Regions from separate parts of the Staphylococcus carnosus genome, predicted to be linked through region 2. Evidence: predicted binding sites of a transcription regulator. Region 2 holds the regulator's gene; the other holds the start of a gene.
What was found. Region 2 encodes NrdR, which represses ribonucleotide reductase genes. Its sites were predicted from a motif close to AACACNATATATNGTGTT; they were not measured.

Region 1 (7,995 bases), 550 kb from region 2:
AATACGACTATTAATGTCAGGTACGTATCAAAAATCAATCCATTTAGAAGGGTAACATACATCGCTGCAATTGTAATAAACCCAAGTCCCAAAAGCGGTAAAAATAAAAAAGCGGCCCATAATACACACCACCAGTATTCTGCTCGTCGAGCTCTCCCAGTGAAATTAATATAATTTTTCCAAAAAAGAATAAATGCTTCGCCAAAACTTACACGTTCTTCCATATTACTTCTTCCTCTCTGTAAAGTTCCTCAACTTTAAACTGCTGTTATTTTCTAGTTGGTAATACTGCCACTATTACTATATACACAAATAAAATAATATTCACTATAACAAATATCAAAAATACTATTGCTAACACTGTTATGTCATAGAAATCATCTGGAATGAAATTCGCAAAAACCGACAGTCCATTTGACAATACAAAATATACAATGGGGATTATCATCTTACGTCCAGTATCATGAAAGCGTCGAATTTTCAACGTCAACATGGGTACAAGCGTAACTAGTGCAAAGAAAACCCATAAAAATATTACACCTATTAAGAAAAGTGTCCCCATTAATTGACCTGCACTGCTGCTGCTACTGATCAACACAAAACCTATTAAGCCTATAAAAAGAAATAGCAGGTCTATAATAAAATACCACAATATCCACCACCAGAATTCTTCTCTGGTAGAACGCCCTTTAAAATTTATATAATTTTTCCAAAAGAGCATAAACGCTTTACCAAACCCTACATGTCTCTCCAATTTGAATCACCTGCCTGAATACGAGCACTTCCACGTACAGGACCATATTTATTGTCTCTTGGTTCGCTTGGTAAGATTGTTATCACTAACATGTAAATTGCAAAAGCCATATAGCCTAACCAAATTAATAGACTTAAAATAATAGACCAAGCTGCGCCATCAGAAGCATTAACTGCAATAATTGCAATAATATATCCGATAATTGCATAACCTAAGAAAAAGAAATAAAATTTAGCAGAATCTGCCGGTATCATGAACACGACGGAATAATAGTGCGATAGATGGAAGCAGCATCGCAAGTCCGATTAACGTGACGATAATTATTAGGCCAAAATATAATAATGCACCTATAGCTATGAGACCATCTGAATCGTTTACACCGCCTGCAATCATAATACTCATGCCGATTAATAAAATAAATGTAAAAGGAAGAAAAATAATAAAACTCCATAAAGTCATAAACCAATACTCAGGGCGTGTCGCACGTCCTTTAAAATTCACATAATTCTTCCAGAACAATTTAAAAGATTCACCGAATCCCACTCTTTTCTCCAATAAAATCTCCTCCTCATAATGTTTCAACAAGATCTACTTGCTTTCAGTATTATATTTATCTTGAAAGTCTAGAAATTTGATTAAATATTATAAAAGGTTATAATTTGTCGAAAGTATTTATTATTATATTAACACAACATTTCAACAGCCTCTTCTTAATTATAATTTTTTACAATATTTACAATGCTGTCATCGCTGATATTATAGTGTTTCCAATCACATTATTGTCAAAAAGCGAAAAAATTGCTTAAAATAAATATTAAGTATAATCGTAAATTCGATAAGGAGGAAAAAATGGATTTTATCAATCGTACCACTCCAGAAATTGCGAAAGATTTATTAGGCGTTAAGTTAATATTTGACGATGGAGAAAATCAATTTTCTGGCTATATTGTGGAAACAGAAGCTTATTTAGGAAAAATTGATGAAGCAGCACATAGTTATAATGGCCGGCAAACACCGCGTGTACAATCAATGTATAAAGATGGCGGTACAATTTATGCGCATGTGATGCACACACATTTATTAATCAACCTCGTAACACAACCAGCTGGAACTGCTGAAGGAGTACTTATACGTGCACTTGAACCTGAATTGATTACAGATCAAATGATAGAAAACAGAAATGGCAAAGTTGGCATTGATGTAACAAATGGACCTGGTAAATGGACACGTGCTTTTAATATGTCAATGGCATTAGATGGTCTTCGCTTAAATGAAGGACCGCTTTCTATAGATACAAAAGCACGTAAATACCCTAGTTCAATTCTTGAAAGTCCGCGTATCGGTGTTCCGAACAAGGGAGAATGGACACACAAACCGCTTCGTTTCACTGTAGAGGGCAACCCCTATGTATCACGAATGCGCAAATCGGATATGCTTGCAGCAGAAGATACTTGGAAAAAACACAAATAGACCGAAAGAGTTAGGATTAACCCCGACTCTTCCGGTTTTTTTAATATTCTTTAATTAAATTTGCTGCTAAAGACGATTGAACATCAATGACTCGTTGATTCAAAGATCCTTTCCTTTATAAGGCAGCCCAGGTTGATAAAGCTTTTGAACAAATGGACCATCTACTAGTACGTCAATCTGTTCTAAAATTGACCTTCTCTTTCCAGAATCATGCATTAACGTCTCAAAAAGAAAACCTGACCATACCCAAATTGATTTTTGTGTGTTGAATTGTTTACGGAATGCTTGAATGATGCATTCTACAGTATCTAAATTACAAAAAGGCTCTCCGCCTAATATACTTAATCCTGCGATATAATCAGGTGTGCATTCTTCAATAATCGTTTTTAAAGTGACATCATCCAACGCATGTCCATACGTAAAGTTCTGAGCTGCATGATTATAACAACCCTTACAATTGAAAGGACAACCAGAAACATAGACACTGCATCGCACACCCTCACCGTCTACAAAACTCTCTTTTTCTATTTTAGCAATATATCCCTGTCCGTTCTGTACATTCTCAAACATTAACATGATCCTTTATCTTTCATATGTTTAACACGTGCAGTAATTTCTTTTTGGCGTCCTTCAATCGTTGGTCTTTGGACAGGGTTGCCAAGATAACCGCATGTACGTTTTACTACATCCACTGTTTCAGGATTATGGTTACCGCATTGCGGACAAGTATAACCTTTAACAGTTGTATCAAATTCCCCTTCAAAACCGCATTCATAACATTTATCTATCGGCGTATTGGTTCCAAGATAACTGACTTTATCATAAGCATAATCCCATACCGCTTCTAATGCTTTTGTGTTATGTGTCAGCTTAGGATATTCACAATAATGAATATAACCGCCGCTTGCTAAGTAAGGGTAATCCTTTTCAAAATCCAATTTTTCAAATGGAGATACTACTTTACGTACATCATAATGAAAAGAGTTTTGGTAATAACCTTTATCTGTAATATTCGGAATCAAACCAAAACGTTCTCGATCCAAACGACAAAAACGATCAGTTAAAGATTCACTCGGCGTACTATATAAACTAAAGAAAACATCATATTGTTTAGTCCATTGATATTGAAAATCTTTCATACGACGCAAAATATCTAACGTAAATGTTTTCGCTTCTGGATTCGTTTCCCAATTCGGGCCATAAAATACAGTTGCTGCTTCATACAATCCAATATAGCCAATTGAAATGGTAGCACGTTGACGTTTAAACAATGACATAACTTCATCTTGTTCGTTCAATCTCTTATGGAAAGCACCACTCTTATATAAAATAGGTGCATTATTAGGCGTTGCTTCTTGCAATCGTTTGATACGATAACTTAATGCATCATGAATCAAGGACATGCGTTCATCTAGCAGAAGCCAAAATGTAGCTAGGTTACCTTCTGTTTCTATCGCAATGCGCGGAATATTAAGTGTGACTACTCCTAAATTCATACGTCCACTATTTTCATACTCACCATTTTCATTTCTCCAAGCAGGTAAAAATGACCGGCAACCCATTGGAGCTTTAAAATCACCAAGAATTTCTACTGTTTTATCATAATTTAAAATATCCGGATACATCCGTTTCGTTGAACATTCTAATGCCAATTGTTTTATATCATAATTCGGATCAGAGTGTGAGAAGTTGGTTCCTTTTTTAATTGAGAAGACCAATTTCGGAAAGATTGCTGTAACATGATGATGACCAAGTCCTTGAATGCGTGTATTCAAAATGGCTTTTTGTATCATTCGGCTATACGTATCTGTTCCTAATCCAAATCCTAAAGTGACAAAGGGTGTCTGACCATTTGAAGTATACAGCGTATTAATTTCATATTCCAAACTCTGCATCGCATCTTTGATATCCTTTTCTGTTTGCATGCGAACATATGTATCAAGTTGTTCTTTATATACAAACTGCGCACCGATTTTACGATGTTTTTCAGCATTCTTTGCAGCGTATTGACTTAAAACTTCATCAATACGGTCTACAGTACAACCACCATATTGGCTGCTTGATACATTCGCAATAATTTGAACAATTTGTGCGGTTGCTGTTTGTATAGATTTTGGAGAATCTACTTGTGCATTACCGATATCGAATCCATTTTTCAACATGCCTTCAATATCAATTAAACAACAATTAGTTAAAGGTTGAAACGGGTGATAATCTAAATCGTGAAAGTGAATATCTCCTGACAAGTGTGCATCAGCAACATGTTTAGGCAATAAATGTTCAATGGCATATGATTTTGATACTACACCTGCAGTTAAATCTCTCATCGTTGTATATGTTTCACTATCTTTATTTGCATTTTCATTTATCACTGTCGGATCTTTATTGATTAAATTACTAAGACTTTTTTCTAATTCAAGCATAAAAATACCCCTTCCTTTTACTATATATTGTGTTCTGGTTATTAAATTACCACAATATATAGTAAAAGAAAGGAGTTTTGAAATCTCTTAACAGATATGTCATAGCTTTTTGTCAGTCTATTGAATTTAATGTTATATACAACGCAGTTCAATTCATTAAATTTTAGTGTACCATTAGATGTTTTATTTTAAATAGAGTAATTTAAAGGACGCTCTTTCGTTTGTCGAAACGCATTTAATTTTTGATTATTAAATTCAATCAAATTGCACTCTGGATATTGAGATGGTGCGCGGTTAAGTAAGAATCCAAGATATAAATAATTGTTTTTATCTTTCACATAAGGTGTAATGTCGTATAAATAAGTTGTTTGTGCACCACTGATTTCCATTCGTACTTCTTGATTTAATTCCACTAAAACAGTTGCACTTTGTTTAGAGTTAATCGTTAAATAATAACTGTGAGCTGGATTATAATTTTCTATATTAAAATTCTGCTCTATGATTTCTACTTTTGTATTAAAGTTTCTAAGTGCTGGACGTCTCCATTGAGATAGACGCTTCGTATAGTCATAAGATAATCCAAAGTCAAAATCTTCTAATTGTGCTTTATAAGATTGTTTAATTGTGTTCATGCATTTCTGAACCGGGTTAATTGTTTTGGCATAATTATTCTTCAATTGTTATCACTCCAGTTTGTCTGTTTTTTTCTAATAAAAATTTAGCACGAAATTTAAAACAGTCATATGGCATTTAGTTTCCAATTACAGATGATTTGTTTCCAATATATATTTTATAAATATTTATCGTCACTTTTTATACATATTTAAGTTAATTTTCTCTTTTGCGTAATTGAAATAAGCAGCTAATTGAATTATAATTTATGTAAGCGTTACCAAGATTGTGATCTCCTTCGCAGTCTTTATAATGCAATTACCAAAACCAAAATTGCTACAAAAAGAAGCCGTTCAACCTTCTACCAATTGAACGGCTTCTTTTTTATTTATCTAAACCACGCTGTTCAACCCATGATTTTAACGATGGATCTAAAACAACTTCAGTTTGATGTAATGCTTCGATATTTTGTGCATTGACCATTACTGCAATTTTTTTCATTTGTTCAATAAATTCTTCAACAAATTCTACAGTTTGTGTAATACCATTATTTTCCACTTGTTCTAAGAATGGACGTGACATCCCAACTGCTTCAGCTCCTAAAGCAAGACATTTAATCGCATCAAGCGGATTTCTCACACCCCCGCTTGCAAATACTGTAACTTGATTTTGTAAGTTTTTACTTTCTAACAATGATTCTACTGTTGATTGTCCCCAGTTCTGAAGATAAGACATATCTTTAAGTTGACGTCTTTCATTTTCGATATTTACAAAGTTAGTACCGCCGCGTCCACTGACATCAACATAACGTATACCAATTTCTTTTAAATCTTGAATCAATTCACGACTCATACCAAAACCGACTTCTTTTACAATGACCGGAACATTTACAGTTTGGACGATTTCACTTAAATTTTCCATCCAGTTTGAGAAAGTACGATTACCTTCTGGCATCACAAGTTCTTGAGGTGAATTCACATGTACTTGCAGCGCATTTGCTTGTAACATTTCAACAGATTGTTTTGCAAGGTCTGCCGGTACATCTGCCCCTACATTGCTGAATATAATACCATCAGGATTGGTTTTTCGAACAATGTCAAATGAACTTGCCATTTTATGATTACGTAAGGCAGCATGTGTTGAACCCACAGCGATTGCTAATCCTGTTTCACGGGCTACCACAGCTAATTTCTCATTAATCTGTTTCGTCCATTCACTGCCGCCCGTCATAGCATTAATATACAACGGTGAAGACATTGAAAAATCAGGAAGATTTACAGATAAATCCACTTGATCAACATCTATACTCGGAATTGAATGATGTACAAATCTGACTTTATCAAAATCAGTCAGCTGAGGGTCATTTTGCGCCATCGCAATTTTTACATGATCATCTTTTCGTTGTTCTCTTTTTGAATCGCTCATCGCATTTCCTACTTTCTGTTCTCTTAAACTTATAATATTGTAAGTGTACCAATCTATGCTTGCTTCTGCTACCCATTTGCTAGAAACAATATCAAAAATCAAAACATATCTTTACGTTTGAAATACCAGATACATCCTAAAGAGATTAATACCATAATAACTAACGTTGCATAATATCCATAATGCCATTTTAATTCCGGCATATTTTCGAAGTTCATACCATAAATTCCAGCAATCAAAGTAAGCGGCAAGAAAATCATCGAAACAATCGTCAAAATCTGCATCACACGGTTCATTCTAAAGGACGTATAAGATTCAAAGTTATCTCTGATTTCTCTCGTTATATCGCGTGCTGTCTGAAGCATACTTTCTTCTTTATCAATATGCTCTGTAATATGTTGTATATACATTTTATGACGTTTATCTTGTACCAGCTGACTTTCATTTTGCAGTGTATCAATTACATCTTTCATCGGCATAATCACACGATTCAACTTAATAATATCTGAACGCAAATCAAAAATATTATCCATCATATATTTATTAGTACGATCAGTGCCATGTTCATCTTCAAAAGTAAATACTTTATCAGAAATGTTTTCAATATAATAAAAATAATTGTCGACAATATGGTCTAACATATACAAGACAATATCTTCGCAATCTAAATCTTTATCATAGTTATTTTTAATTTGTTTATAAACCTCGTTCACTTCTCTGATGACATTGTGATGATATGTGATAAGTATTTTATTTATAATAAAAATGTTCAGTACTTCGATTTCATAATCTCTTGGTGAAATTGTATGGAATACAACATTCTGGTAATTTTCATACGCTTTATATTTTGCTCTTGGATTCACATGAATCGTATCATCCATTTCTAATGGATTAAAATCAAAACGATTGAGTAATTCATCACTTTCTTCTTCTGTAGGTTCATTCAAATCATACCAAATAATCGTCGCTTCTGATGGTATTTCTTTTGCATTTTCAACACGTGTTAAAGGCTTTTCTTTTGTTTGATAATATATCGAAACGCTCATTTCTTTCCCCCTTCATTTAAGGTCGAATTATATAGTTTCTTTTATGTGTAGCATAACGGTATTTTTAGTAAAATAGAAGTAATTCTGATTTTGAAAAGGAGAAATGTGCAATGCCGGAATGTTTTACTATTAAAGGCTATGTAGATGAATCAATGATAGACCATAATCAACATATGCATGATGCTGACTTCAATAAAGTTTTCAGCGAAGCTTCAAATGCTTTTAATTACTCCCACGGTCTATCATTAAAAGACCGAGAGCGTTT
Region 2 (7,995 bases):
TTGATGATATACTCGAATATCGTCAGCTTTCTAAATTACAATCAACGTATATCGAAGGTTTACAAAAAGTAATTCAAAATGACCATCGGATTCATACGCACTTCAATCAAACATTAGCTCAAACCGGAAGATTGTCTTCTGTGGATCCAAATTTACAAAATATACCAGTAAGATTAGAAGAAGGACGCAGAATCCGTAAAGCATTCAAACCGGCAGAACCAGGAAATGTTATCTTGTCAGCTGACTATTCACAAATCGAATTACGCGTGCTTGCGCATATTACTCAAGATGAAAGTATGATAAAGGCATTTAGAGAAGGGCATGATATTCATACGGCAACTGCAATGAAAGTATTCGGTGTAGAACCAGACGAAGTAGATAGTTTAATGCGCAGACAAGCGAAAGCAGTCAACTTTGGTATTGTTTATGGAATCAGTGATTACGGTTTAAGTCAAAGTCTTGGTATTACTAGAAAAGCTGCAAAGCAATTTATTGATGATTATTTAGATAGCTTCCCTGGTGTAAAACAATATATGAGCGATATTGTAAAAGATGCCAAAGCTAAAGGATACGTAGAAACTTTATTACACCGCCGTAGATATATTCCGGATATTACAAGCCGTAATTTTAATCGTAGAAGCTTCGCGGAACGAACAGCTATGAATACACCAATTCAAGGCAGTGCTGCTGATATTATAAAATTAGCCATGGTGAACTTTGATAAAGAAATTAAAAATAAAGATTTTCATGCGCATTTACTTTTACAAGTGCACGATGAGTTGATATTTGAACTTCCTGAAGAAGAAGTAGAAGCATTCAGTGCATTTATTGAAGATATAATGGATAATGCTATAGATTTAGACGTACCATTGCAAGTGGACACAAATTATGGCCCAACATGGTATGATGCAAAATAGAAAGAAGGAATTTGAATGCCGGAATTACCAGAAGTTGAACATGTAAAACGCGGCATTGAACCGTTAGTATTAAATCAACGTATTGAAGAAGTTGAGTTCTCAAATGCTGTCATTAACGGAAAAGAAATTGGAAAAGATACGATTATTAAACAAATAGATTTACCAATGTTTAAATTATATTCAGAAGGATATAAAATTACACGGGTGGAACGAAGAAGTAAATATATCCTTTTTCACATTGAAACAAATGATGATCAAAGGGTATTGGTAAGCCATTTAGGAATGTCAGGCGGGTTCTTTGTTGTTGATACATTAGATGATATTATTGTTCCAAATTATAAAAAACATTGGCATGTCAATTTTAAATTAAGTAATGGTAAACAACTTATTTATTCAGATATACGCCGTTTCGGTGAAATCAAGAATGTAGCAGATTTATCTGCGCATTCTTCTTTTTCCGATATGGCCCCTGAACCATTTGATGAAAATGCCTTTGCTCATTTTAAGCATCAATTAGAAACGAAAACATATCATAAAAAACCAATTAAACAAGTGATTTTAGATCATAAAGTTATCGCAGGATGTGGAAATATATACGCTTGTGAAGCTTTATTTAATGCAAAAATCAATCCTGAACGCAGTGCAGATTCATTAAATGATGATGAACAAAAACGTGTATTTGATGAAGTAGTGAAAGTATTACGTTTGGGTATTGAAAATGGCGGCACAAGTATTTCTTCATATCGCCATGCTGATGGTAAAACAGGTCAAATGCAAAATTACTTGCAAGTATATAAAAAGAAAGTTTGCCCAGTTTGCGGCGGACCGATTCAAACAAAAGTCATTGCGGGCAGAAACACACATTATTGTCCCCAATGCCAAAAATAGTATGAAGGAGTCATTTTATGGGGAAAGTGATAGGATTAACAGGCGGAATTGGTACAGGAAAATCTACTGTATCTAATTTATTGGAAGTTCATGGTTTTAAAATCGTGGATGCAGATGTCGCATCGAGAGAAGCGGTTGAAAAGGGCTCTGAAGGTTTACAACAAATAAAACAAGTATTCGGTGATAAAGCCATTGATCAAAATGGAGAAATGGACCGTAAATATATTGGCGAAATTGTATTTAATGATGCCAAAAAACGTAAAGAACTTAACCAAATTGTACATCCTATTGTCAGAGAAATTATGGATGAACAAAAAGAGCAATATTTAAGCGAAGGTTATAATGTCATTATGGATATACCATTACTATTTGAAAATAATCTTCAAGATACAGTTGATGAAACTTGGTTGGTCTATGCATCTGAAAGCATCCAAGTAGAAAGATTGATGGAACGTAATGACTTGTCTCAAGAAGAGGCAAAAGCAAGAGTTTACAGCCAAATTTCTATTGATAAAAAACGACGCATGGCTGATCATGTAATTGACAACAGAGGTACACTATTAGAATTGAAACAAAATTTAGAACAACTGTTGATGGATGAAGGTTATATCCAACAAGCTGACTATAACCAAGAGGAAGAATAAGTAAGCCTTTTCATTTGTTTTAGCACACTTTAAATTACTTATCATTTACGATAAGTAATTTTTTTGTTTATTTTTGTAAAACGCTTTCATTTTTAAATTATTATGCTATACTGATTCCATAAAGTATAACACATATAAAAACGAGGGGTGCTTTTTATGACAACGAATATTGCAATTAATGGAATGGGACGCATTGGACGTATGGTATTACGTATTGCTTCTAAAAATGATGATTTAAACGTAGTAGCAATTAATGCGAGTTATCCCCCAGAAACAATTGCACATTTAGTAAAATACGATACGACTCATGGTAAATATGATGGTGAGGTAGTACCTACTGAAAATGGTATTCGTATCGATGGTCATGATATTAAATTAGTTTCAGACCGTAATCCAGAAAACTTACCTTGGAAAGATTTAGATATCGATATTGTCATAGAAGCTACAGGTAAATTCAACCATGGCGATAAAGCAATTGCTCATATCAATGCCGGTGCTAAAAAAGTATTATTGACAGGACCTTCAAAAGGCGGACATGTTCAAATGGTTGTTAAAGGCGTAAACAATGATAGCCTTGATGTTGAAGAGTATGACATTTTCAGTAATGCTTCATGTACTACAAACTGCATTGGTCCAGTTGCTAAAGTATTAAATGATAACTTTGGAATTGAAAACGGCCTAATGACAACTGTACATGCTATTACAAATGATCAAAAAAATATTGACAATCCTCATAAAGATTTACGTCGTGCACGTTCATGCAACGAAAGCATCATCCCAACTTCGACAGGTGCTGCGAAAGCACTTAAAGAAGTATTACCAGAATTAGAAGGTAAATTACATGGTATGGCGCTTCGTGTACCAACTAAAAACGTTTCACTAGTTGACTTAGTTGTAGATTTGAAGAAAGATGTAACAGCTGAAGAAGTGAATAAAGCCTTTGAAGATGCAGATTTAGACGGTGTTTTAGCTGTTTCTGACGAACCATTAGTTTCAGTTGACTTCAATACAAATCCTAACTCAGCAATTGTTGATTCAATGTCAACTTTAGTTATGGATGATAAAAAAGTAAAAGTTATTGCATGGTATGACAACGAATGGGGTTATTCAAACCGCGTTGTAGACATTGCAGTACAAATTGGCGAATTATTAAATGCTAAAGAAAAAGCAACAGCATAATTACACATATTCAAATATATTTTCACCAGCTGATTGGAAGTAGGGCTCCAGTCGGCTGGTTTTTTATGTAATAAATCAGAAATGTTTCGCTTTCTTTTGTGTGAAGAAAGATTATAGTATAATAGGCATAATTAATGTGAGAGGTGAAAATGAATGAAATGCCCAAAATGTAATTCGACGCATTCTCGTGTAGTTGATTCCAGACATGCTGACGAAGCAAATGCAATTCGCAGACGCCGGGAATGTGAAAATTGCGGCACACGTTTTACAACATTTGAACATATAGAGATGAGTCCATTGATTGTTGTTAAAAAAGATGGAACACGCGAACAGTTTTTAAGAGAAAAGATTTTAAATGGGCTAGTTCGTTCATGTGAAAAACGTCCGGTCGGTTATCAGCAATTAGAAGATATTACAAATAAAGTTGAATGGCGCTTGCGTGATGAAGGCCAAGCGGAAGTATCTTCACGAGAAATAGGGAAACATGTTATGAATCTACTGATGCATGTCGATCAAGTATCGTATGTACGTTTCGCCTCAGTCTATAAGGAGTTTAAAGATGTTGATCAGTTGCTCGAATCTATGCAAGGTATTTTGCAAGAAAAGAATAAACGGAGTGACAATTAAGTATGTTCAATCAAGATGATTTTGGTATTCGACCGCAAGATCCGTTTAATGTATTTCAACCTGATAAACTTTCAGTTACACAATTAGAAGTATTGAATCGATTGATTACACCTTTAATTGGAACACAAGCCATAGGTGTTTATCATTACTTATCACAATTTGCAAACTCAAGCGTTAATCATTCAACCAGTCATTACGTTATTATGAGCGAATTGAAAATTAATCTTGGGGATTTTCGTGAAGAAATGAATCGGCTTGAAGCTATTGGATTAATTAAAACTTATGTTAAACATGGAAAAGAAAACTCTCATTTTGTGTACGAATTGATTCAACCGCCGACACCTAAGCAATTTTTCAATGATCCTATGCTTTCTGTTTATCTTTATAAAGAAGTGGATAAAAAACGTTTTCAAGAATTAAAACATTATTTTGAGCGACAACAAATGGATTTAAGCAATTATCAAGAAGTGACTCGCAACTTTACTGATGTGTTTAAAGTACCTAATCAAGCTTTTGATGCGATTCAAAAAAATGATATCCCTCAAACTGCTTCTTATAAAGGGATTAATTTAGATAGAGTCCATTTTGATTTTGAAACGCTGTATCAACTATTAAGCAATCATTTTGTCAGTTCAGAAATTGTCGAAGAACAAGCAAAAGGTCTGATTACTCAGCTTGCCGTTTTATATGGTATTACTCCAGAAGGCATGAAAGGGTTGATTTTAAAATCATTAACAAGCGGACAACGCATTTCTTATGAAGAATTAAGAAAACAAGCTCGCTCTTTCTATGCTATAGAACATGAGAATCAATTGCCGGCTTTAGAATCTAAAGTTGATATACAACCTTCTCCAGTGCAAAAACAAGAAGTTGTTGAATTAACCCAAGCCCCGCAAACTCCTGAAGAGTTTGAAAGCTGGTTTGAATTAATGGATTCAACGAGCCCGATTGATATGCTAGCAAGCTGGTCAAAATCCGAACCTACATTGAAACAAAAATATATGATTGAAGATTTGATGGTAAGGGAACAATTGCCGTTCGGTGTTATTAATATATTATTGCAATATGTGATGTTGAATAATGATATGCAGTTGCCGAAATCTTATATTCAAGAAATTGCATCTAATTGGAAAAAGAAAGAATTGGCATCAGCTGAACAAGCGTATCATCACGTAAAAGAAATGAAAAAAGCGGAAAAACAACGTAAAACCAAACAAAACAATAACCAACGCAACTTTAAGAATTATGGTCAGCAAGTTGCATCAAAAGAAATTACTCCAGAATGGCTGATTAGAGGAGATCATAAAAAAAGACGCGGCAAACAAAATAAACCGCAAACCGATTCTGGCGATCAAAGTTTAGCTCAAGATAGAGCGGAGTTTTTAAAACATTTAAATGAAACATGGAAGGAGGATGACGAATGAAGCGGTTCAGTAATATAATGCAGACATCTCCTGATTTTCAAAAGCGATTTGAAAAAATCAAGAAAGATGTTATTAACGATCCAGATGTAAAACAATTTTTAGAAACGCATCAATCAGAATTAACGAATCGAATGATTGATGAAGATTTGAACATTTTACAAGAATACAAAGACCAGCAAAAACATTATGATGGTCATGATTTTGCAGACTGCCCGAATTTTGTTAAAGGGCATGTGCCAGAACTTTATATTGAAAACGACCGTATTAAAATCAAATATTTACCTTGTCCTTGTAAAATTAAACATGATGAAGCTCAACGAGAAGCACATCTTATTACATCACATCATATGCAGCGAGATACATTGAATGCTAAATTAAAAGATATTTATATGGACAAACGTGATAGATTAAATGTTGCGATGGTTGCTGATAAGTTTTGTAAAGATGTAATTGCAGAAAAGGAAAATGTAAAAGGTTTATATCTATATGGATCTTTTGGGACAGGGAAGTCCTTTATTTTAGGCGCAATTGCGAATCAATTGAAATCAAAGAAAATACCTTCAACCATTGTTTATTTACCAGAGTTTATTCGTACTTTAAAAAATGGCTTTAAAGATGGTTCATATGAAAAGAAATTACAACGAATCAGAGAAGCCAACATATTAATGTTAGATGACATTGGTGCAGAAGAAGTGACACCGTGGGTAAGAGATGAAGTCATCGGTCCATTACTTCACTATCGTATGGTGCATGAACTTCCGACATTGTTCAGCTCGAACTTAGATTTTAATGCACTTGAACATCATCTTTCTATTACACGCAACGGTGCAGAAGAGACCAAAGCTGCTAGAATTATGGAGCGTATTAAATCTTTAGCAACACCGTATGAACTTGTTGGAGAGAACTATCGTGACGATTGAAATTTTGAAAAAATGAGTTATAATAAAGATAAATCTGAATTAACGTAAAAAATCGAGGATAAGATAGATTGCTTCTTGGTACACAGAAAACTGTTGTTGATGAGAATACAGTTATCATCGTAATTTGTTACTCCCTCGTTGATATCGATATTCGTAATGAATATCCGGCTCAAGACCGTTATCTTATGCAGAGATAGATAAATTCATGTGGGAATCATGTTTTTATCTGAACTAGGGTGGTATCGCGATAACCTCGTCCCTTTATTAGGGAGGAGGTTTTTTTGTTTTTACGTAGAGGATTATATATTGGAGGCGTTTATGAATGGATAAAATCAATATTACTTTCCCAGACGGAAACAGTACAGAGTTTGATAAAGGAATTACTACTGAGGAAATTGCTCAATCAATCAGTCCAGGACTTCGTAAAAAAGCCGTGGCTGGTAAATTCAATGACAAAATGGTGGATTTAACTCGTCCATTAGAAGAAGATGGATCAATTGAGATTGTGACACCGGGCAGTGATGAAGCACTAGAAGTTTTACGTCATTCTACTGCTCATTTAATGGCACAAGCATTAAAACGTTTGTATGGGGATGTTAAATTCGGAGTTGGACCAGTTATTGATGGCGGCTTCTATTATGACTTTGATACAGATGTTAAAATTTCTTCTGATGATTTCCCTGAAATCGAAAAAACAATGAAACAAATTGTGAATGAAAATTATAAAATTGAACGTAAAGTAGTGAGTCGTGAAGAAGCAAAGGAATTCTTTAAAGATGATCCTTATAAATTAGAATTAATTGATGCGATTCCTGAAGATGAGTCAGTGACATTATATTCACAAGGTGAATTTACTGATTTATGCCGTGGAGTACATGTGCCATCAACTTCTAAAATTAAAGAATTTAAATTATTATCAACTGCAGGTGCTTACTGGAGAGGCGACAGCAATAATAAAATGCTGCAACGTATTTACGGTACTGCTTTCTTCGATAAAAAAGATTTGAAAGCACACTTGAAAATGTTGGAAGAACGAAAAGAACGCGATCACCGTAAAATCGGTAAAGAATTAGACTTGTTTATGAATAGCCAACTTGTTGGTGCTGGTTTACCACTATGGTTGCCAAACGGTGCAACAATTCGTCGTGAAATCGAACGTTATATTGTTGATAAAGAAGTTGCACTAGGTTATGACCATGTTTATACTCCTGTAATGGCCAATGTAGAACTTTATAAAACATCTGGACACTGGGATCACTATCAAGATGACATGTTCCCACCAATGAAATTAGACGAAACAGAAGAAATGGTACTTAGACCTATGAACTGTCCGCACCATATGATGATTTATAAAAATAAACCTCATTCTTATAGAGAATTGCCAATTCGTATTGCA

Region 1: nrdD (anaerobic ribonucleoside-triphosphate reductase) is a predicted target of NrdR. The motif match lies at 4,664-4,681, and genes of this name have one in related genera.

The regions. Positions count from the first base shown of each region.
Region 1 is NZ_UHCT01000001.1:714,939-722,933, reverse strand. Features, by position in the region: gene DYE31_RS03145 (DUF805 domain-containing protein) at 1-224, opposite strand, end outside; gene DYE31_RS03140 (DUF805 domain-containing protein) at 269-754, opposite strand; gene DYE31_RS03135 (hypothetical protein) at 739-1,008, opposite strand; gene DYE31_RS03130 (DUF805 domain-containing protein) at 986-1,309, opposite strand; gene DYE31_RS03125 (DNA-3-methyladenine glycosylase) at 1,604-2,224, shown strand; partial or broken gene nrdG (anaerobic ribonucleoside-triphosphate reductase activating protein) at 2,265-2,800, opposite strand; gene nrdD (anaerobic ribonucleoside-triphosphate reductase) at 2,794-4,647, opposite strand; gene DYE31_RS03110 (hypothetical protein) at 4,836-5,324, opposite strand; gene fni (type 2 isopentenyl-diphosphate Delta-isomerase) at 5,644-6,684, opposite strand; gene corA (magnesium/cobalt transporter CorA) at 6,783-7,730, opposite strand; gene DYE31_RS03095 (thioesterase family protein) at 7,841-7,995, shown strand, end outside.
Region 2 is NZ_UHCT01000001.1:1,260,902-1,268,896, forward strand. Features, by position in the region: gene polA (DNA polymerase I) at 1-917, shown strand, start outside; gene mutM (bifunctional DNA-formamidopyrimidine glycosylase/DNA-(apurinic or apyrimidinic site) lyase) at 933-1,805, shown strand; gene coaE (dephospho-CoA kinase) at 1,823-2,449, shown strand; gene DYE31_RS06050 (glyceraldehyde-3-phosphate dehydrogenase) at 2,606-3,628, shown strand; gene nrdR (transcriptional regulator NrdR) at 3,782-4,255, shown strand; gene DYE31_RS06060 (replication initiation and membrane attachment family protein) at 4,258-5,679, shown strand; gene dnaI (primosomal protein DnaI) at 5,676-6,599, shown strand; gene thrS (threonine--tRNA ligase) at 6,922-7,995, shown strand, end outside.